Bythopirellula goksoeyrii: one gene and its partners. The main gene of each other region encodes a partner of the protein of the gene in region 3 in a complex. Links are inferred from orthologs where the notes say so. Each region holds a gene or a part of one and is shown on either strand. Other genes may lie near its edges. The genes, in order: Pr1d_RS13715, nuoH and Pr1d_RS10870.

What was found.
Region 1: the proteins of Pr1d_RS10870 (region 3) and Pr1d_RS13715 are in contact, whole or in part, in a cryo-EM structure (PDB 6KHJ), measured with the Thermosynechococcus vestitus proteins. The link is inferred for Bythopirellula goksoeyrii from one-to-one orthologs. Residues at the interface, in WP_011057128.1 of Thermosynechococcus vestitus: Pro17, His18, His19, Pro20, Ser21, Met22, Val25, Arg27, Met29, Thr31, Ile38, Asp39, Cys40, Glu41, Pro42, Val43, Ile44, Gly45, Tyr46, Leu47, His48, Arg49, Gly50, Met51, Lys53, Ile54, Asn57, Arg58, Pro65, Tyr66; in WP_011056552.1 of Thermosynechococcus vestitus: Leu46, Met47, Tyr48, Thr50, Ala51, Cys52, Phe54, Ile55, Glu56, Ala58, Ala59, Ile61, Gly62, Ser63, Arg64, Phe65, Asn76, Pro78, Thr89, Thr91, Lys93, Met94, Ala97, Leu101, Met123, Phe124, Ser126, Asp127, Ser128, Tyr129.
Region 2: the proteins of Pr1d_RS10870 (region 3) and nuoH are in contact, whole or in part, in a cryo-EM structure (PDB 6ZJN), measured with the Thermus thermophilus proteins. The link is inferred for Bythopirellula goksoeyrii from one-to-one orthologs. Residues at the interface, in WP_223903221.1 of Thermus thermophilus: Pro35, Ser36, Asp139, Gly141, Ala142; in WP_096411122.1 of Thermus thermophilus: Ala224, Glu225, Gln226, Glu227, Ala295, Trp297, Phe298, Arg299.

What each region holds. Positions count from the first base shown.
Region 1 is NZ_CP042913.1:3,430,716-3,437,289, forward strand. The notes cover bases 2,329-5,288. They hold Pr1d_RS13715 (NADH-quinone oxidoreductase subunit B), read right to left. Parts: upstream 4,139-5,288; coding sequence 3,518-4,138; downstream 2,329-3,517. Other genes in these bases: sufB (Fe-S cluster assembly protein SufB), read right to left, coding at 2,329-2,600; sufC (Fe-S cluster assembly ATPase SufC), read right to left, coding at 2,645-3,457; Pr1d_RS13720 (helix-turn-helix transcriptional regulator), read right to left, coding at 4,264-4,929; Pr1d_RS13725 (sodium-dependent transporter), read left to right, coding at 5,145-5,288. Also shown: Fe-S cluster assembly protein SufD, read right to left, coding at 1-591; Pr1d_RS13700 (Uma2 family endonuclease), read right to left, coding at 631-1,173; more of sufB, read right to left, coding at 1,194-2,328; more of Pr1d_RS13725, read left to right, coding at 5,289-6,574. UniProt on the Escherichia coli protein: NDH-1 shuttles electrons from NADH, via FMN and iron-sulfur (Fe-S) centers, to quinones in the respiratory chain. The immediate electron acceptor for the enzyme in this species is ubiquinone.
Region 2 is NZ_CP042913.1:2,627,881-2,634,450, forward strand. What follows is about bases 3,615-6,570. They hold nuoH (NADH-quinone oxidoreductase subunit NuoH), read left to right. Parts: upstream 3,615-4,445; coding sequence 4,446-5,696; downstream 5,697-6,570. Other genes in these bases: Pr1d_RS10400 (glycosyltransferase), read right to left, coding at 3,615-4,185; Pr1d_RS10410 (NADH-quinone oxidoreductase subunit J family protein), read left to right, coding at 5,699-6,271; nuoK (NADH-quinone oxidoreductase subunit NuoK), read left to right, coding at 6,280-6,570. Also shown: Pr1d_RS10390 (DUF7453 family protein), read left to right, coding at 1-533; Pr1d_RS10395 (SBBP repeat-containing protein), read right to left, coding at 1,071-2,387; more of Pr1d_RS10400, read right to left, coding at 2,932-3,614. UniProt on the Escherichia coli protein: NDH-1 shuttles electrons from NADH, via FMN and iron-sulfur (Fe-S) centers, to quinones in the respiratory chain. The immediate electron acceptor for the enzyme in this species is believed to be ubiquinone.
Region 3 is NZ_CP042913.1:2,748,045-2,754,599, forward strand. The notes cover bases 1,555-4,495. They hold Pr1d_RS10870 (NADH-quinone oxidoreductase subunit D), read right to left. Parts: upstream 3,658-4,495; coding sequence 2,452-3,657; downstream 1,555-2,451. Other genes in these bases: Pr1d_RS10865 (efflux RND transporter permease subunit), read right to left, coding at 1,555-2,243; Pr1d_RS10875 (NADH-quinone oxidoreductase subunit C), read right to left, coding at 3,676-4,206; Pr1d_RS10880 (NADH-quinone oxidoreductase subunit A), read right to left, coding at 4,295-4,495. Outside these bases: more of Pr1d_RS10865, read right to left, coding at 1-1,554; more of Pr1d_RS10880, read right to left, coding at 4,496-4,924; Pr1d_RS10885 (NuoI/complex I 23 kDa subunit family protein), read right to left, coding at 4,987-5,535; carbon storage regulator CsrA, read left to right, coding at 6,367-6,555.

The DNA of each region.
Region 1 (6,574 bases), 680 kb from region 3 along the record:
TTCGGCTCCGGAATCAAGAATCACGAGGGTCTTGCCGAGATCGACTCCTCCGGCGGACATCACCGAGAAGGAATGGAATGGGTTGGCAACTTTGACTCCCTTGGGGACGAAGAGCACATTCGCACCGCTCCACAGCGCGGCATTAAGTGCCGAGAATTTATCCTGATTGGGATCGATCAGCTGTCGCTCGATGTACGGACGCAACAGATCGCCATGTTCCTTCACCAAGTCATCGAGACTGCCAAACAGAACGCCTTTTTTGGCCCATTCGTCAGCAAGTTCGCTGGAAAGGCTGCGGCTGTCTAGCGAAACACTTTGACCAGCGAGGTCAACTCCTGTCGCAAGCAGTGGGGAGGGCATCGTAGCCGGTACTTCTGCTTCGGCAAAGGGAGCAAAACGATCGAAGTGGAACAGACGGATATCGGTCCGCATCCATTCTTCGTCCTTCTTATTTGGCATGCCAAGACTGTTGAACTGTTTCCAGGCAGCCACACGACGATCCGTGAGCCAACCCGGTTCATCGCGTTCGGCGAGAAACGCATCAAAAACTTCTTGGCTAAAACCGGTGGTAGGCGACGCAGTAGCAATCATTCAAGATCTGTCAGTTGTTGGTGGGGTTGTTCGTTTCAATTATTCAAAAAGGTTTTCGACAGGAAACGTCCAGCCGGGGACGGCGGGTTCGGCTTCGGCGGTCTCAATCTTGCGGTAAACGGTTGATTCACTGGGGGTGGATGCTCGGAAGACTCGGATGACGTCTTCGCCGAGGAGATCAACGTCCCAGACGACCTTCGTCCCGGCGGCAAAATAATCGGCTCGCTTTTCGGCCATCTCCCGCTCGGCTGCGGGGCCGTAGTCTCCTTCGCTACGTACTTCAACAGCGAAGTCGGGGGCCTGAGGTAGAAACTTCATCTTCGCACGAGGCCCTGTATAGTAAGCTGCGTCAGGACTAAAGGATTTGCGGTTGGGAAGATTCACTAAGAAGGCGACATTATCTGTGTATACTCGTCCGCCGTTAACTTTTGCATACGAATGAAGGCTAACAAAGATTTCGCCCGCAGCGAAATTTGGCATATCTCCTGTCGGACTCATATGTACAATCTCCCCACCGACCAACTCAGCCTTGCCATCGACCTTGTAGAGATCGTCAACAGTCGCTTGCGAACCAATAGCCATAAGTCACCTCACAATGCCTCTTAGCCGACGCTGCCTTCCATTTGCAGCTCGATTAGCCGATTCATTTCGACGGCGTACTCCATGGGGAGTTCTTTGATCAGCGGCTCGATGAATCCGCTGACGATCATTGAGCTCGCCTCCGCTTCGCTAAGGCCACGGCTCATCAAGTAGAAGAGCTGCTCCTCGCCGATGCGCGAAACACTGGCTTCGTGCTCGATCTGCACGTCTTGCTCTTCAACCTCGATGTAAGGGTAGGTGTCACTACGGCTGTCGGCATCGAGAATCAGGGCATCGCAGACGACGTTGCTTTTGCAGTCGGTCGCACCCTTTTCCACTTTGCACAAGCCACGGTAACTGCTGCGGCCACCGTTCTTGCTGATACTCTTGGAAATAATTCGGCTCTTGGTGTGCGGGGCACAATGTACCACCTTTGCACCGGCGTCCTGATGTTGGCCTTTTGAGGAAAACGCAATCGACAGAATCTCACCGCGAGCACCGGGCTCCATCATATAAACGGCTGGGTACTTCATCGTGAGGTGGCTCCCCAGATTGCCATCGATCCATTCCATGAGGGAATCCTGATAGGCAACGGCTCGCTTCGTCACGAGGTTATAGATGTTGTTGGCCCAGTTCTGAATCGTCGTATAGCGGGCACGGCCATTTTTCTTGACGATCACTTCAACCACGGCCGAGTGGAGACTCTCGGTGGTGTACATCGGCGCTGTGCAGCCTTCGACGTAATGTACCGATGCCCCTTCGTCGACGATGATCAGCGTGCGCTCAAATTGCCCCATCTGCTCGGCATTGATGCGGAAGTAGGCCTGGAGCGGGAAATCAATATGTACGCCCGGCGGCACATAGATGAAGGATCCACCAGACCAGACAGCCGAGTTGAGGGCGGCGAACTTGTTGTCCGAAGGAGGAATGATCTTCCCAAAGTATTCCCGGAGAATCTCGGGATGCTCTCGGACGGCCGTGTCAGTGTCGGTGAAGATGACACCCTTATTTCCCAGGTCTTCCTGGAGAGAGCCATAGACGACTTCACTCTCGAATTGTGCTTTGACGCCGGCAAGGTATTTTTTCTCGGCTTCGGGGATGCCCAATTTGTCGAAGGTTTCTTTAATGTCTTGCGGGACATCGTCCCAGGTCTTTCCCTGCTGGTCGGCAGGTTTCAGGTAGTAGTAGATGTCCTGAAAGTCGATCGCGATGTCGCCACCCCATTTGGGCATGGGCTTCGATTCAAAGATTTTGAATGATTCGAGGCGAAAATCCCGCATCCAGGCAGGTTCGTTTTTCATCTCGGAAATCTGCGCAACGATCTCTTTATTCAAACCCCTTTGGGCCTTGAACACATCGTGAGATGGAGTGATGAAATCGTACTTATTGATTTCACCTGCGGTTACGTCTTGAGAAATATCAGTAGCCATTATATTCACCCTTCTCTTGCGAGAATTGAAGGCTCAAAAGTGTTCTAAACTGCTTCTGCTTCGGCCATCACTTGCTCAGCAACGGCTGCTTCAGGATAACTGGCACGAATCCGGTCGTAGCCATCTGTGTAAAGTTCGTGGGCGAGTTCCACGCCACCTGTTTCGACGATCTTGCCGCCGAGCATCACATGGGTGAAGTCAGGCGTATTCTGATCAAGCAGTTTGTCGTGGTGCGTTATGATCAGAATGCCCATCTGGTCGCTGCCAATCTCAGCAATGCTCTGGCTGGCCAGCTTCACGGCATCGACGTCGAGACCGCTGTCGGTCTCGTCGAGGATGGCGAATTTTGGTTTGAGCATAGCCATTTGAAGGATTTCAGCACGCTTCATCTCACCGCCTGAAAAACCATCGTTCACATAGCGGCGAGCAAACTCGGTGTCCATCCTAAGTTGTCCCATCTTCTCGGTCAGCTCTTTGCGGAACTGACGCATGGGTATCAATTCCTCTCCCTCTTTGCGTTCAGGATTGCGAACGTTGGTTGTCGCATGACGGAGGAAGTCGGCCATCTTCACGCCGGGAATCGCCATCGGACGTTGGAAGGCCATGAAGATGCCGGCGCGGGCGCGTTCGGTCGCGTCCCACTCGGATATGTCAACGCCGTTGAGCTCAATCGTCCCCTCGGTCACTTCGTAATTGGGGTGACCCATAATGACGTTGCCCAGCGTACTCTTGCCCGATCCGTTAGGACCCATCAGAGCGTGTGTTTCGCCACGATTGATCGTGAGATTTACGCCGCGCAAGATTGGTTTGCCTTCGACGGACACATGGAGATTCGTAATTTTAAGTGTTTCAGACATTGAGTGGTGAGTGGTTAATGGTCAGTGGTCAGGTAGCCGCGATGCTGAGCACCGCAGGTCTTACCCAGTAATCTTCTGGTGATCGTAGACAGGTTCAGTGTCGATGGGGCTGTAAACATAGCCACTGTGGTGAGGCATAGGGAGCTCGTCTTCCAGCTTGCGGCCTAATTGCCCGGTGCCAGCGCTGCCGGCCATTTTGGCGATTTTATGCCCCTTGATCTTGTCTTGAATTCTCATCAGGCCTTCGAGCAAGGATTCAGGACGTGGTGGGCAGCCTGGGACGTAAACATCGACCGGTACGACTAGGTCGACACCCTTCACGACATGGTAGCCGTACTTGAAGTAAGGACCGCCCCCCACAGTGCAGGCACCCATTGCAATGACAAACTTAGGATCCGGCATCAGGTTGTAGAGTCGTCTCACTCGGCTAGCCATTTTGTACGTTACAGTGCCCGCGACGATCATCAAGTCCGCCTGGCGCGGTGTGGCTCGAAACGCACCAGCTCCAAAACGATCAAGATCAAATCTACTCGCGCCTGCAGCCATCATCTCGATGGCACAACAGGCAAGTCCAAACGTCATCGGCCAAATGCTCGATTGACGAGCCCAATTGATTGCCTGCTCGACGGTCGTCGTGACCACGTTCTCTTCAAAACGTCCTTCAATCCATGGCTGTGGCATAATTCTTCTCTTTTACTCTTTTGCATTTGTTCGTGGGGTTATTCTTCCCCGGTCGGCTTCCCAAAGAACCGCCAGAATCCGTCAAGGTTATCATTCTCTCCAAGGGGTTGCTAGTATCGCAAGGTTTATAGTGTGGGTGCTGACCGGCCGTTCGTGTCGAAAGTGCAGTGCGTCGCTCCATCCAAGCGGCAGGAACTGAGTTTCAGCCCTTCTCCCAATACTTCCGAGAACAACATTTTTTCCATCGAGCAAACCGTTCGATCTTGCTCAGCCAGAGTCGGGTAGGGGCAGGCTAGGGCTGTCAGAACGGGAAGTTGGGAGCCATCGGTTTGCGTCACTTCAAACGGGACGTCCCGTTCACCCATTAGGGCTACCAGAGACTGCATTCGTTGTTCGATGGAGTCCCCTTGGATCCGATCGCGGTAGTGATCTGCCAACTGGGACACAATTCTCTTCAACAGGCCATAGCGAACATCAGGATCTTTAACGGCCCGGATTTCAGCCCACAGCACCCCCGCCAGATCTTCGTAGTTCGTGCCACTGGTGCGAACTCCGGCTGACGAAAGCGAATAACGATGGGTCGGTCGTCCCCGGCCAGCTTTCTCCGATTCCCGTTCGATTAATCCTTGTTCCATGAGCCGAGTGAGGCGTTGCCTCACAGCAGTGGCGGTTACTCCGGTAAATTCAACGAGTTCACTAATTGAGGCCGCACCTTCCCGGCGAACGAACTCAATGATCTCTCGATCATTCGTCGAATTATCAACTCCATGCTGTAGGCTAGTTTCGGGCATAAGTCGTTATATTGACAGTGTTTTTGATCGCTTCTCTATCGGTAATCATATACGAATGGCGATTTTTGACAATGGATTATGTGAAAAATACTACTCGGTTTTCTGCGATTGGCGTAAAGTGTTGACCCAAAAGACTTTATCCGCTACAAGTAGCTGCGAGTTTGACGACCCTAGACCAAATCCCTCACCTATTCAAGACGCTTCGGAGTCCGCGCATGAGCGATAGCAAATCACAAGGAGGTGACCAGTGGGGCTCTCGTATTGGGGTGATCTTGGCGGTAGCAGGTTCAGCGGTTGGGTTGGGAAACTTTCTGCGATTTCCCGGGCAAGCCGCCCAGAACGGTGGTGGGGCGTTTATGCTCCCCTACTTCGTTAGCCTGTTGATCCTAGGTATACCCCTCTGTTGGGCTGAGTGGACCATGGGCCGCTACGGCGGAACCAAGGGGTTCAATTCGGCACCGGGGATATTCCAAACTCTTTGGAAAAACCCGCTCGCCAAATATCTCGGCTCGATCGCCTTGCTCATCCCGCTCGTGATCTACATGTATTACGTTGTGATCGAAGCCTGGTGCCTGGGCTATGCTTTTAACTATCTCACCGGTGATCTGATGTTGGGCGAGAATTCAAAAGAGTATTCCAACTTCTTTGATAAGTTTGTAGGTGCCAGTGCAGATGGCGCACTCTTTTCTGAGGGTGGTTCCAACCTCCTTGTCTTCTTGATATTCACGTTCGTGTTCAACTTCATACTCATCTATCGTGGCATCAGCAAAGGGATCGAGAGCTTCTGCAAGATTGCCATGCCGATCATGGTCATCTGCGCATTGTGCGTCCTTGCGAGAGTCCTGACGCTCGGTAGCGAAAAAGTCTCCGCAGGTTTGGGAGCGATGTGGAATCCGAATACAGATTATCTCATGCAGCCGAAGACTTGGCTGGCAGCCTCAGGACAGATTTTCTTTAGTCTATCGGTTGGCTTCGGTGTGATCATCAACTACGCCAGCTATCTCAAGAAAGACGACGATATCGCATTGAGTGGTCTTTCTGCCAGCAGTATGAACGAGTTTTTCGAAGTCTGTCTCGGTGGGCTGATTACGCTGCCGGCGGCGTTTATCTTCTTAGGGGCTGCTGCTACAGAGCAAGGTACGTTTGGTCTTGGCTTCAATGCCTTGCCGAATGTCTTTGCGGTGATGCCCGGGGGACAGTTTTTCGGATTTCTGTGGTTCTTTATGTTGTTTATCGCTGCGATCACGAGTAGTCTCTCGATGCTTCAGCCAGTGATCGCGTTCTTCGAAGAAGGTCTGGGGCTTAAGCGACACGCCTCGGCTGCGCTGCTGGGCTTGGTCTCAGCCATGGGGAGTGGTTTCGTCGTCTACTTCTCTAAAGGAATGGTGGCCCTGGACACGTTTGACTTCTGGGTAGGCACTATGTTTATTTTCATTCTCGCTATGTGCCAAGCAGTTATCTACGGTTGGATCTTCGGAATCGATCGAGGTCACGAAGAGTTGCATCGTGGAGCAAACATCCGTGTTCCCTGGTTTGTGCAACTCATGCTCAAGTACGTCACTCCTGGTTTTCTGTTTGCCATCTTCATTGGCATCTGCATCACTCAAGGTCCCGACTATGCCGAGACGTTGAGCAAGGGGGGTAT
Region 2 (6,570 bases), 120 kb from region 3 along the record:
TGCAAATGAACCATTCTGGCGATGTGGCGTTCAACACTTTTTTGCGAGGGATGAACGTCAATGCCGACAATCACCAGGCGATCTTCCGCACTGCCAGCGGCGGGCCCCCGATGGTTGTCGCCCGCACAGGAGACCAGGCCCCCGGTCTGGCTGATGGAATCGTGTATTCACAATTTACGGGAGGTCACCATATCAACGACGCGGGACAAGTCGCGTTCCCGGCCGTTCTGACGAATGGCAGCGCCTTATTCAACGGCCTGTTCGTGACCGACCCGCAGGGCGAGTTGAGGCTGCTGACCGCTGTCGGCGAGCTATTCGATGTGAGCGACAACCCACTCTTGCCGGACTTGCGCATCGTGTCGGCGTTGAACGCTTTCGATCTGAGCAACGGGCACGTCGCGTTCTGGGCCCACTTCACAGACGGGAGCAGCGGAGTGTTTGTGACGGTCGTCCCCGAACCTGGCAGTGGTGTGCTGCTGTTGCTGGGGGGCTCCCTAGCCAGCAGCGTTCGTCGGCCAAGATACTACTGGTAATGCACTATCGCAGGCTCGCTCTGGCGAACCCTGGGCTACGATATGCAACCGCGTTGCGGTAATACGTTCTACTTGCCCCGTGTCGCCGCTTGGCACAACCAATCTGTTGCTGTAACCGTCCTTGGTTAGAATAGGCCATCCTGGGCCTCCTTGTGGGTGATGGGGTTGTTGATAAACACCATCTACGCAAGAGAGGCCTTTTTTGCCTAGGTCCTTTCTAAGTAACGACTTGCGGAAGATCTAAGTCCCATTCGCTTAATCGACCGCCGCTAGATACGGCTAAGCTGCGCAACCTGCCTCGGAGTTTCACGCTGAACGCAGGAAGCCTAAAACCGAAAGTGCATTGGCTATGCTCTCCGACGAAGGTTAGGAATTCACAGTTTCCACCCTCGGAGGTTCGCTCCTCATGTCGATACGCGATTTTGGGGAGGGAAAAGGAAGACACTAGCATTTTGAGAAACGAACTGAGTCGTCTTTCGTAGACTAGGGCCGAGCAGTTAGGAACTGGAAGCGAGTGATGGAAGTGTGGTCGCGAAGTTAAGTGGTGCTTCTTACCCTGGCGAGCATGCCCCCACAGGTCAGCACGGTCAAGAGTAAGCTGCTTGGTTCCGGGACGTATTTAAACTTGAGCAAGTAGATATCTTGGCTGCCATAACTCGCATTACCAAGTATACCGGGAGTCTGACCTGATAGGTAGACGTTGCCAAGTCCATCGGCAGAAAGCGCATAAAACGAATCGTAGCTACTAGAACCCACTTGTCCACTCCAGATGTGGGTGCCAGTGGAATCGAACTTGGAGACGAAAGTATCGATACTTCCGGCATTGGGTGCCGCTAAGCTGCCTGCGGTATTTCCGCCTACATAGACATTTCCCAAGGCATCGGCAGAGGCACTAAAGACCGCCTCGCTTGCACTCGTGCCAAACTGCTCGGTCCACAGCTCGGTACCGTTGATGTCGAACTTGCTAACGAACCCATCGCCGAATGAGCCAGCGTTCGTTCTAGCCAAATCGCCCTGCGTAGATCCCGCCAAGAAAACGTTGCCCGCACCATCGGCCGAAACACCGTGGCCCAGGTCAGCCTCAGTGGTTCCGAGTTGGCGAGTCCACTGTAAATTCCCAGCTGCGTCGTACATTATTACATAGGCATCGGTGTCACCTGCATTGATCCCCCCAAGATCGCCGAAAGTGTCGCCTGAGACGTAGACATTGCCCAATGCATCTGCGGAGACTCCGTAAGCGTAGTCGCTCTCGCTGCTACCGTATTGTCGGGTCCAAAGCAAGTTACCGGCCGCATCGTACTTGCGGAGAAACGCGTCAAACTTTCCGCTATTTGTTCCATTGAGATCGCCACCGGTGATTCCTGTTGCATAGACGTAGCCCAAGCCGTCGGCATAGACTCCGTAACTGACGTCAGAGGCACTGGTGCCAAATTGCCGTGACCACAGCAGAGAACCGCTCGAATCGAATTTCGACACAAAGGCATCTGCTGAGCCGGCATTGCTCGTCGCCAAATCGCCATCAGTTAATCCCGAAACGTACACGTTTCCGAGTCCATCGGCCGAGGCGGCATAAGCGAAATCTGAATCAGTTGAACCGAATTGAGTAGTCCATAGCTCATTCCCTTGGTCGTCAAAGCGGCTGACGAAGGCGTCACGACTGGTTGAGGTCGTGACTAGGCTTCCATTGGTGAAACCGGCTACGTAGACGCTACCCAAGCCATCAGCCGAGACGCCTAAGCCGCCGTCGGAAGCCGTTGTCCCATACTGTTCTATCCAGTCGAGCGATTCTGTTTGTGCAACTGCAGTAACGCCCAGTGACACGATAAATAAAGTCAGAATTGCTCGAGTACTCATTAGTGGCATCTCGGAATGTTTACGAAAATCACGAACAAGATACAGTATAGTAGAATAATGACTTGTCTGGCTACGGAAAATGAGGGGAAACGGGTTATTCCAAACGCAGTTCGGTAGAAGTATTTTCACCGAGATAGTGGCGTAGTCCGTAGGGTGCGTGCAGCAATGGCGTAACACATCCTGTTTGGGCGATGCAACTGTGACTTCCATTGCGATTCACTCAACCTACACTTGACCTGCGTTGCGAAATGCGTTCGGCTTCATCGTCCGCCGCTTCTATGGAACCGGGTGATACCCTAACCCATGGCAGCAGTTTACGCTCTGACCCATGGGAAACTGTCCCAAATTGTCAACGATCAAAACGGCCAAGCCGCCCGGTCCCTATCGAGACTTTGATCGACCTTCGTCGGATTTCCAATCCGTGGGTCGTGGGTTCGAGCCCCGCCGGGCTCATATTTGTTTGCCTGGAATAATTGAGTTTGCCCCAGTTCGGCCTGATTGGGATCTGTCCTGTTGATGGGCAGCTATTTTTGGAGTCCATTCATCAAAGTGACTCGTTTACTTGCTCGCTCGCGGCGCTATAGGGGTGGTAATCCTGCATGTGAATTCGCCAAGGTCCGTCGATGCGGTATTCGATGCCCCGCCAATTGGTTGCTCGGGTAAACACGGCCCCGGCCAAGGTTAGGGGATAGACTAGCTGGGTCACTGCCATGCTGGCCAGGCATTTGATTGTTCCCCACGGCGTGAGCCAGTTCGTTGTCTCGCCTCGTCTTGCTGCAATCCGACGGACTGCTCGCTCCATCGGCCAGAGGGATGTGATCCACGACAAGCCCACCAACACGATAACTGCTCCCATTGTAGTGGCAATAGGGTAGTTCTGTTGAATGATCGCCACGATAAACAGTATGACCGCAAGCAGTGGAAAGAGAGTGGAAAGAATTCCGTGCAGCAATACCAATGGCCAAGCGGGGTGGTAGAGTTTGGCCGTAATCAACTGACGCGTCGACCAACTCATGAAGCTTGCCAGTGAGATGTTTTCACGATTGATCATCATCAAGCTCGGAACAAAGGCGACGCGGAGTCCAATCTTCTTGAGTTGGGCATGCAGCATGGTGTCTTCGCAAAATGACAGAGCCCATTTGTCTAGGAGATCGCTTTCTCGCAGCACCTTGGTTTTCAAGGCCAACGTTCCTCCCCAGGCGATTTCGTACCAATACATCTGCACGATGGCCGCCGCGTTCCAGGTATAGCGAACCAGCGAACCGATTGAATAGCTATTGGGCATGTACCAACGGTTTCCCGTTGCTGCCCCCACATCGGTCGGCGCGAGGCCGGTGGCCAATTCTCGTAGCCAAGTGGGGTGGGCGATCGTATCGGCATCCAGTTGAGCGACGATTTCACACTCCGGGTCAAGCGACAGCATCACTTGCCGCAGCGAACTGCACTTGAGGCTGCAATGTTCACTTTTCTCTGCGAGGTTCTCCACGCGGATATTGTTGGCACCGGAACCGCGCATAAACCGTTCGACTATCTGATGTGCGGGATCATCGGGAGAGTCGATGACGATCCGCACATCGAATTGAGGGTAATCCTGAGTCGCAAGCCCCTGCAGGCAATCGGTAAGAAATGGATCCGTGCCACGCAGGCAGAGCACAATCGTAGCCGTGGGGGCATCTGAGTCTGCGAGTAAATCGACGGGGGGTTTGCTGAGAGTGCTTACGAAACGCCAGACAAGCAGCGACTGTCCGACGACGAGGCTTACCAGAACGACCGCTATGAAAGTTGCTAATGCGGTCACGATGGATCGAAGTAAAGAGGGATTCGGCAGAGAACGCAACTTATACCGGATTGACACTTAAAGCGTGAAAATTGAGGCCAATTCTTGGCCAGGAGCATGATAGGGGCTTGTATAGTCAGGGGGCCTTGTGCCATATTTCACAATCTTAGTTTTGGAGGCTGGTAAGTGCCAGTCTGGTAACAACTTGAGTTCGTGCTGTCACCCCCCACCGGGCGTGATTTCGGCGGCATTGGCACCGCTGGTTTGAGGAAGAACCATAAGTGGCCCCGTTTCTGTCCCAGTATATATGGACTTGGCTGGCGTACACAATCGCCGGGCTCGTGCATGTCGCGCTGATACTAAACCTCGTGGCGGTTGGTGCGCTCGTTTTTATCTGGTTGGAGCGTAAAATCTCCGGCCGCATCCAAGATCGGCTTGGTCCGACCCGCGTTGGTGGTAAGTTTGGCTGGTTGCAGACACTGGCCGACGGCATTAAGCTGCTGAGCAAGGAAGATCTGGCACCTGGGGGGGCAGATCACTTTCTGTTCAAGATCGCGCCTTATGTGAGCTTTTGTGCGTCGATCGCGGCATTTATCGCCATTCCCTTTGCCGGGGGCGAGTATCCCTGGATCGCTCAGCATTTGAATGTCGGCGTGTTCTTCGTGCTGGCCGTCATGGGGTTGGAAGTTTTTGGTGTGATTCTCGCAGGATATTCGTCCGCTTCTAAATGGTCGCTCTTCGGGGCGATGCGCGAAGCAGCCCAGGTGGTTAGCTTTGAAGTCCCGCTGGGTATGTGCGTGGTGGTGCCGGTGTTGATCGCAGGATCGCTGGATTTAGTTGTCATTGGAGACAGTCAGGCCGGTTGGTTTACTAACTGGATCGTCTTCCACGACCCTTTCACCTTTATTATCTTCTGGGTCTACTGCACCTGTGCCACAGCGAGCGTCAATCGGGCTCCCTTCGATTTGGCCGAGGCGGAAAGTGAATTGGTAGCAGGTTTTCATACGGAATACTCCGGACTCCGCTGGAGCTTTTTCTTCATGGCCGAATACGGCTCAATGTTCGCGGTGGGTCTCTTGGCTTCGATCCTGTTTCTGGGAGGTTGGCATGGTCCGATTCCAGTAACCGATTTCCTTGGAATCGTCTCCGAGAATGGTCCTTTCGTTGGCTACCTTGGCCAACTTATTGGCGCCGTGAATGTCATCGGCAAGGGTGTTATTGCCGTATGCGTGATGATGTGGATTCGCTGGACCCTGCCCCGTTTGCGAATTGATCAGGTGATGGCCACCGGCTTGAAATACTGTACTCCGATTGCCGCAGCAATGTTCCTGGGAGCCACCCTTTGGCAGCTTCAAATGCCTGGCAAGGCTTTCTTTGGGCTAATAGACCTACCAGCGTCGGTCTATGCCATCGGTGATGGTGGATCCGCCGATAAGAAGCAGCCTGAGGACGCCGTGAAGCCTTCAGAAGAGCAAGATCAGATCGCTCAAGCGACTCTAGCTGCCCCTAAACTCACTAGGAAAGGACTCTAGCGATGGATGCGATCTATTGGCCGTCGTTCTTCTTCTTTCTGTTTAGCGGCTTGGCCTGTGCGTTTGCGGTTGCCGTGTTGTTGTCGAGCAATATCGTGCGGATGGCCTTTTATCTGGTGTTATCTCTCGGTGCGACTGCGGGACTGATGTTCCTGGCCGGTGCCGAGTTTGTTGGTGCGATGCAATTGTTGATTTATGTCGGAGGCACGCTCGTGCTGTTGATCTTCGGCGTGATGCTAACTTCACAAGAGCGGTTTGTCGTAATGAAAACTTGGGCCGGCGATTGGGTGAAGGCTTTTCTCGCCGGTGGGGCACTTTTGTTTATTTTGACCTACGCTGCGTTTAGTATCCCTGAATGGCGCGGTATCGAACGTGCCGAAGCCGACGCCATTGTTGCTCAGCCCTCGGTGACACCCATCGCCATGGGGCTCTTGGGGGCTCGCACCGATGATCCGAGTCGTTCTGGATACCTCTTGCCCTTTGAAATCGTCTCGGTTCACTTGCTAGTCGTATTGATCGGAGCAGCTTACTTGGCTCGCGCGAAACGGTCCCGTAGCAACATTGAAAAGATTTGACCAAGAAGATGTTTAATCTACCACTTGCCAATATGCTGACCGAACCCGTGGGGGTCGCCCACTATGTGACCGTAGGGGCCATTCTGTTTATTTGTGGTGCCCTCTGCATGGCCACCAAGCGCAATGCCCTTGGTGTGCTGATGGGAGTTGAACTGGTACTCAACGGGGCCAACCTGAATTTTGTCGCCTTTGGCAGTCAGTATCTTCGCAATGATGCCAATTCACTTGGGCTTGATGGGCAACTGATGGCCCTGTTCGTGATTGTGCTGGCCGCCGCCGAGGCAGCGGTAGCTTTGGCA
Region 3 (6,555 bases):
GAGAGCATTGCGAACATAAGCCAGGCAAAACGGGCAATAGGTACAAAAGGGCTAAGTGCATAGACGAGCAGACCTAGTCCGCAGATGAGAGTCGTTTCGAGCATTGCCAACCCACACTGGCGATAGGCCAATGCGACCGCTTCTCGGCGATCGCTACCTTGGCTGAGACCCCGACGAAACCACGAAAGAAAATGCAAAGTGTCATCCACAGCGATTCCCAAGGCAACACTTGCTGTGAGCAAGGAGCCGATATCGACCCTTACGTGGATCAATCCCATGGCACCAAAAATAATTGCGCATGGCAGTAAATTGGAAATCATCGAGACCCCGCCCGCAAGCAAGCTCTTGATTCCGATCTGCCCGCGTTGTAGGGGAGAAGTTGCCTCCCTCCATGCTGGCCATAGATGGACAAACGCCAACAGGACCATGACAACTGAGATCAGCCAGGCGGCCGACAAAAAACCGGCCTTTAGGTCAACCAACATTTGCCGCTGTGTCTTTTGCACCAATGGCACTCCACCACAATAGACAAGCGACGTATTCTTGAATCCGAGTGCGCTTGCTTTCTCTAGGAGTGGGTCGAGTTCGTTGCTCAATGAATTCATGACTTCGCTGAACTTGAATATACTGCCTGCATAGGTGCGGGCACTAATTCTCCAGAGTTCTTCGTTGGGAGCTTCGGCGAAGAAGCCGTTCTGGGCAAACTCTGTGCGAAAGTTTTCCAGCTGGTTGTTAATGAACGTCTCACGGGCCACCTGGAACGGGCGGCGACTCTTGCGCTCGATTGGCGGGGCAAAGGTGGCAGCCGAAATGACAGCTCCAATCTGTGGGTGGTTGTCGACAAGACGAGCAATCGTTGCCACTAGGCGGAGTTTATCCAACATCCCCGGGGCGCTGCTCCCCGCTTCGGCATTAGGCATGCGCAGCACGATTTCAAGTGGGACCAAAGGACCGATATTCTCCTCGAACCAATCGTAATCCTGGATGATCCGCGAGTCATGGGTGAATAAATCGTAAACACGCGCGCTGGTTTGAAGTTGGGAGATTCCCCAACCACTCACGATAAAAGCAATCACGGTTGCAACCAGAATCGGCCACCGCAATCGTTGAACGATGTTTTGGAGAGTCGTCCAGGCAGTTGATTGGGGAGGACTCTCATCGGGATCCTCAGGCAGTAGCTTCAGCCTGGGGCCAAGCCATGAGAGCTGGCAGGGAAGCAATATAAACAGGATTCCTGTAGAAAGTAGCAATCCGACCGTGCCAAAAAAGGCAAACTTATCGACAGGTACCAGTGAACTAACCATCAGAGAGATCAAGCCAATCCCTGTTGTGGTCGTCGACAACAGACAAGGAACCAGTGCGTGCCTCATGGCCTGCGCAGGGGCATCTTCCAGGGAGACTTCACGGAGGCTGTCACGATAGTAATTCAACACATGCACGCACGTCGATACGGCCAGCACATACACTAGCGAGGGCACAATCAGCAAGACGCTATCCATTTGCGTCCCTGAGAGCGTTATCACTGCCAGGCTCAACTGCTGACAAAACAAAGCGTCGAAGAATACGATAACGGCTAGTCCGACACTGCGAAACAAGAGCACCATCAATAAGATACTCAGCCCATAAGAACCCAACATCATCGCAGCCATGTGGCGGTTACTTGCTTCGTCGATTGCCATCGAGTCGAGCGTCAGTCCAGCGAGGTGCAGATCGTTCTTAGTCAGACTCTTTTCTTGCTGAGCCCATTGTTCAATGGTCTGAACGACTTCGTCCCGATAGGGCCAACCCTCTTCAGACATCAATACTAACAGACAACCGGTTGTACTCTGGTCGCACGTAAGCCATCCACAGAGTCGTTTCTCAGCCTCCCTCCGCGATAGCGAAAGCGGCTCGGCCTGCAATTGAGCAATCACATCCTGCGGGGTCATGACTTTTCTAGTCAATACGATTCGCTCCCCATCACCCACGTCGATAGGGCTGCTCAGGAGATCGGCTAGCTCAGTTGCCCGTGGATCTTCGAGCGTAAAGCCATCCCAACTCACTACGAGCAAATCGTCAGAAACAAAGTGTTTTTGAAACCAGCGTAGGTCGTTCGTCTCTGCAAACGATTCCGGAAGCCAATCATCCGTATTAGTCGATCCCCCTTGAAAAGCTTCCAAGGCCTTCCATACCACGAAAGGATAGACGAGTAGCACTAGAAGTAAGACAGCATCTCGATGGCGTAGGAAAAAAGAAAACCCCATCTATTTGCACAGTTCCGCGGTGCGTTGGCGAAGAGGTAAGAAATGGTCTGCAGATGAACGCGGATCTAGCGGATTAGCGCGGACTCATTCCCCACCAATTCAGACACCTGTTTCGATTGGTTTTGCTGATGACACCTATCTGAGCCAACCCAGATCATTCAGATCCGTGAAAATCCGCCCAATCAGCGTTCATCCGTGTTCTATATTCTTAGCGATCGATTTCACCCATCACAATATCCAGCGAACCCACGATGGCTGGCACATCGGCAATCAAGCAGCCTGCACACAAGGGGCCGGTGACCGATAGATTGCAGAAGGAGCTGCTGCGTGCACGCGTCCGCCAGGGTATCGGGGAACCGTCGCTAACGAGATAGAAACCCATCTGTCCGCGTGGTGCTTCCGTTTCGAGGTAGGCCTCACCCACAGGGAGTTTCTGGTTGAGTTTCACAGGTTCGCCATAATTGCCGGTTGCTGTGCTGTAGTATTCGATCGCCTGGCGGACCAAATCGATGGATTGAATTACTTCAAGCATCCGCACATAGAATCGATGCCAACAATCGCCAAGTACTGCATCAGAGGGTATTTGGGGATATTTGTGGTCTTTGGGGTAGTGCCCATTTTTCTCAACGATCACCTCAAAGGCGTAACCTTCGTACATGGCAGTATAGATTTCCTCGCCATCTCGCCGGAGGTCATGGTCCACACCACTTCCTCGAAGTACCGGCCCACTCGTGCCATAGCTAATTGCCATCTCCGGCGAGAGAAGGCCGATCCCGGCTGCTCGCTTGACGAAAATCGCATTGGTTGTCAACAACGTGTGGTATTCAGCAATAAGCGGCTCGAACTGATCCAGGAATGCCGAGCATTTTTCTAGCCAACCCGGTGGCAAGTCAGCAGTTGCCCCTCCGACAGTCAAATAGCTGTAGGTAAGTCTTGCGCCACACGCCTCTTCAAAAAGATCAAGAATCTTCTCGCGCTCGCGAAAGGCATATAGAAACGGGCTGAAGGACCCGAGGTCCAAGCCATAAGCACCCATGCCAACAAGATGGCTGGCGATGCGCCCCATTTCGCTAATGATCACCCGCAAGTGACGTCCCTTCTCGGGTGGCTCATACTTCATTAACTTCTCGACAGCCAGTGACCAGCCGAGATTCATATTCATGCCCGCGAGATAGTCCATCCGGTCGGTGTAGGGAATCCACTGCCGTGGGGTTAGGTTCTCTCCAATTTTCTCAGCACACCGATGTAAGTAGCCGATGTGCGGAGTAACCTCGGAGACGATTTCACCGTCGGTACGAAGCACCAGCCGCAACACCCCATGCGTACTCGGGTGCTGAGGACCCATATTCACCAACATCTCGTCGGTGCGAACATCAAATTCAATGACCCGAGGGTCGTCGATAGTAGCGGTCATATATTTTCCGTGGCAGGACTACCTGCCTCTGATTCCGTGATATTCCAAAGGCATTTCATAGTCTTTTCGCAAGGGATGTCCCACCCAGTCTTCCGGACACAGAATTCGTCGCATGTTTGGGTGATCGATGAATTCCACTCCCAGCAGGTCGTAAAGTTCGCGCTCATGCCAGTCGGCCGTAGCCCAGATCATGGAAACCGTATCGAGTTGTGGCAAGTTGCCGACTTCATCGTTCTGCCAGCGCGGGAGCATCACCTTGAGTACCAGGCTGTGCTTGTGTTGCATGCTGAACAGATGGTAGACGACTTCCAAATGAGGTTCCCATTCAGCTTTGGCAGCCTTCTTTTCATCCGTATGCAAATAGTCCACTGCAGTTATGCTGTTGAGGTAGTCGAAAGCCAAACTCGGTTCGTCGCGAAGATACTGGCACACTTCGACGATTCCCTCTGGCGTGACCTCGATCCAGGGATCGACATTTTCCAGATTAGCGCCCGAAATCTTGTCGCCAAATTTCTGCTTGAGTTGGTCAACGAATGCTTGTCCGCTCATGGTTTCATCACAGAGAGAGTGTTGAGGATATTTGTAATACTATCGCCGACAAATTGGGGGAGCAGCAAACTCTAAGGGCCGAAATATTCTAAGCCGACAGCACCGAACCACCAGAACGCTGAGTCGCTTCCATCGCACGAGGGGGCGCTCTCCCCACAACTTCGCCGCGCTGATTCGTGGTGGCTCGCACCCAGTCCAGGTCTCCCCGTCGCCAGACGTACGCAAACCCCACCAGCAAGACGGCAAAGAAAACCGCGATATCTGCGAACGAAGTCAAAGCCAGCTTACGCGCAGTGGCACGAACTCCTTCGGCGCCCCCTTCTCCTACGACAGGAGCGGCACCCATTTCCTCAAATCGCATCGCCGCCATCGGCGAGAGTTGGTTCGCGTCCCCTTCGGAAAGGACTTCTGACGCAACAATTGGCATGTTCGGAGAGGTAAGTTGAGTCGCTTTCCCAAATACCGTGGCCCAAGGAAAAAAGAAGGCAATTTCGACATCGAAAATGATAAACAGCAACGCAACCACGTAGAAGCGCAAGTCGAATTGTACAAAACTAGAACCGATTACCGGCTCGCCACATTCGTAAACCTCGAGCTTCTCTTCATTAGGCAGATTGGGACGGACAAGTCTGCCAATGAGTAGATTCGCAAAGAGAAAGACCGCGGCAACGCCAGCGAACAATGCCAAATAGGCCACGACTGCAGTAGGTGTTGCCATAATTACTGTTTAATTTCTAAATTAGCCGCGATCGCGATACTGTGCGTCGCAGAGTTCAGCGTTTATTGATTCGGACCACCATGTACCGGCTCGGTGATCACCTTGGACTGGGCTACCGCCGTCGGATTGAGCGACGATCTGCCCCAAGCCACGTCAAGTGGCAAGCGAGAGAAATCGACAACACATCCATCCCGGCTATAACAACTCAAATCGTGAGTACCTCCCATGAAAATACAATCCACAGGACATGGTTCTACGCACAACGCGCAAAACATGCATTTGGTATAGTCGATTGCGTAGCCAGTAATCTTAAAGCCTTTGCCTCCCTCGACTTTTTCTTTGCCGATGTAAATACAATCGACTGGACATGCCTTCGCACATTGATCGCACGAAATGCAGGTTGTCAGATCAAAGCGATGGAAGCCCCGATAGCGAGCTGCTACTGGCACCGGCAATTCGGGGTATTCAAAATGTTCGGTGAATGTCTTTCGATCTGGGCGGTAAGTCTTGAACCAGGTTCGCAACGTTACCCACATTCCGTCGGCAACAGTATACACCGCCTCAAAAACGTTTCCCAACCATGGCCAGACTCGTTTGAGTCCCTGGATCATAATTTGCCTTGATCCTCTCCGTTGAATGTCAACCAGCGGTCTCAATGGTAATGAGCAACTGCTGCTAGCTTCGTTTAATCAAATGTGCGAAACCTGAATTATAGAACGACTTCCTAACGTCGCAACCGCTAGAAAGCGCGATTTATTCAGCAGGTCATGACCTCTAGAGTAGAGCGAGTCCGAGTGAGAATTAAGCGGCTACCAAAGTGGTGCCCGGATAGAGAAATGAACTGACAATTCGACATGGCATAGACTACCCGCGTGGCATGACAAACGGATGCTGGAATCGGTTACTGCTTGGTCTCGGCACATCCCCCCAGAGCATGGGGCATGCCAGAATTCCTCTTGCGTCCAAAGTCCAGGAAGAATGCGAGCGAAATCGGGGCCATAAATCAAAAAAAACTTCACAATTTCTAATACTAGCTTCAGTCTGGTGAAAGTTATCAATCGCTGGGATTGGGATAATTGACAATTCTGGTCCAGAGTAATGTATGGATATAAGTTCCTTTATAGTAATAGTTTACGGAGATCTTAGTGTGGTCCCGGTTGGGGCGGCATGCCGAATTCCTTGCTTTTCACACTGAATGGGCGTCAAATTGCATGCCAATTCCCTTCGTTCAGACCGAAATGCCGAGCTTGTGCCCTATCCGATTGCTTGACTACGGTCAATCACCACGTAGAGTGGATTACAGGGACTTCACTTGAAGTTCCGCCCGTTTGCGGAAATCCACCTCGTATTTTGACCTTCGGAATTTTGCAAACAACAACTCGGGGGCCGCGCCGATTTTATCTAAGGTGAAATGAAGGCTCCTGTTACGAAGGAATCGACCCATGCTGGTTTTATCTCGAAAAAAGAATGAGAGTATCGTTATCAACGACGACATCACGATCGTGGTCGTTGAGATTCGCGGCGACAAAGTTCGTTTAGGCGTTGAAGCTCCTAAAGAAGTTCCAGTGCATCGTAATGAAGTCTACGAAGCAATTCGCCGTAATTTGCCCGTCTCAAACGATACCGCTAAT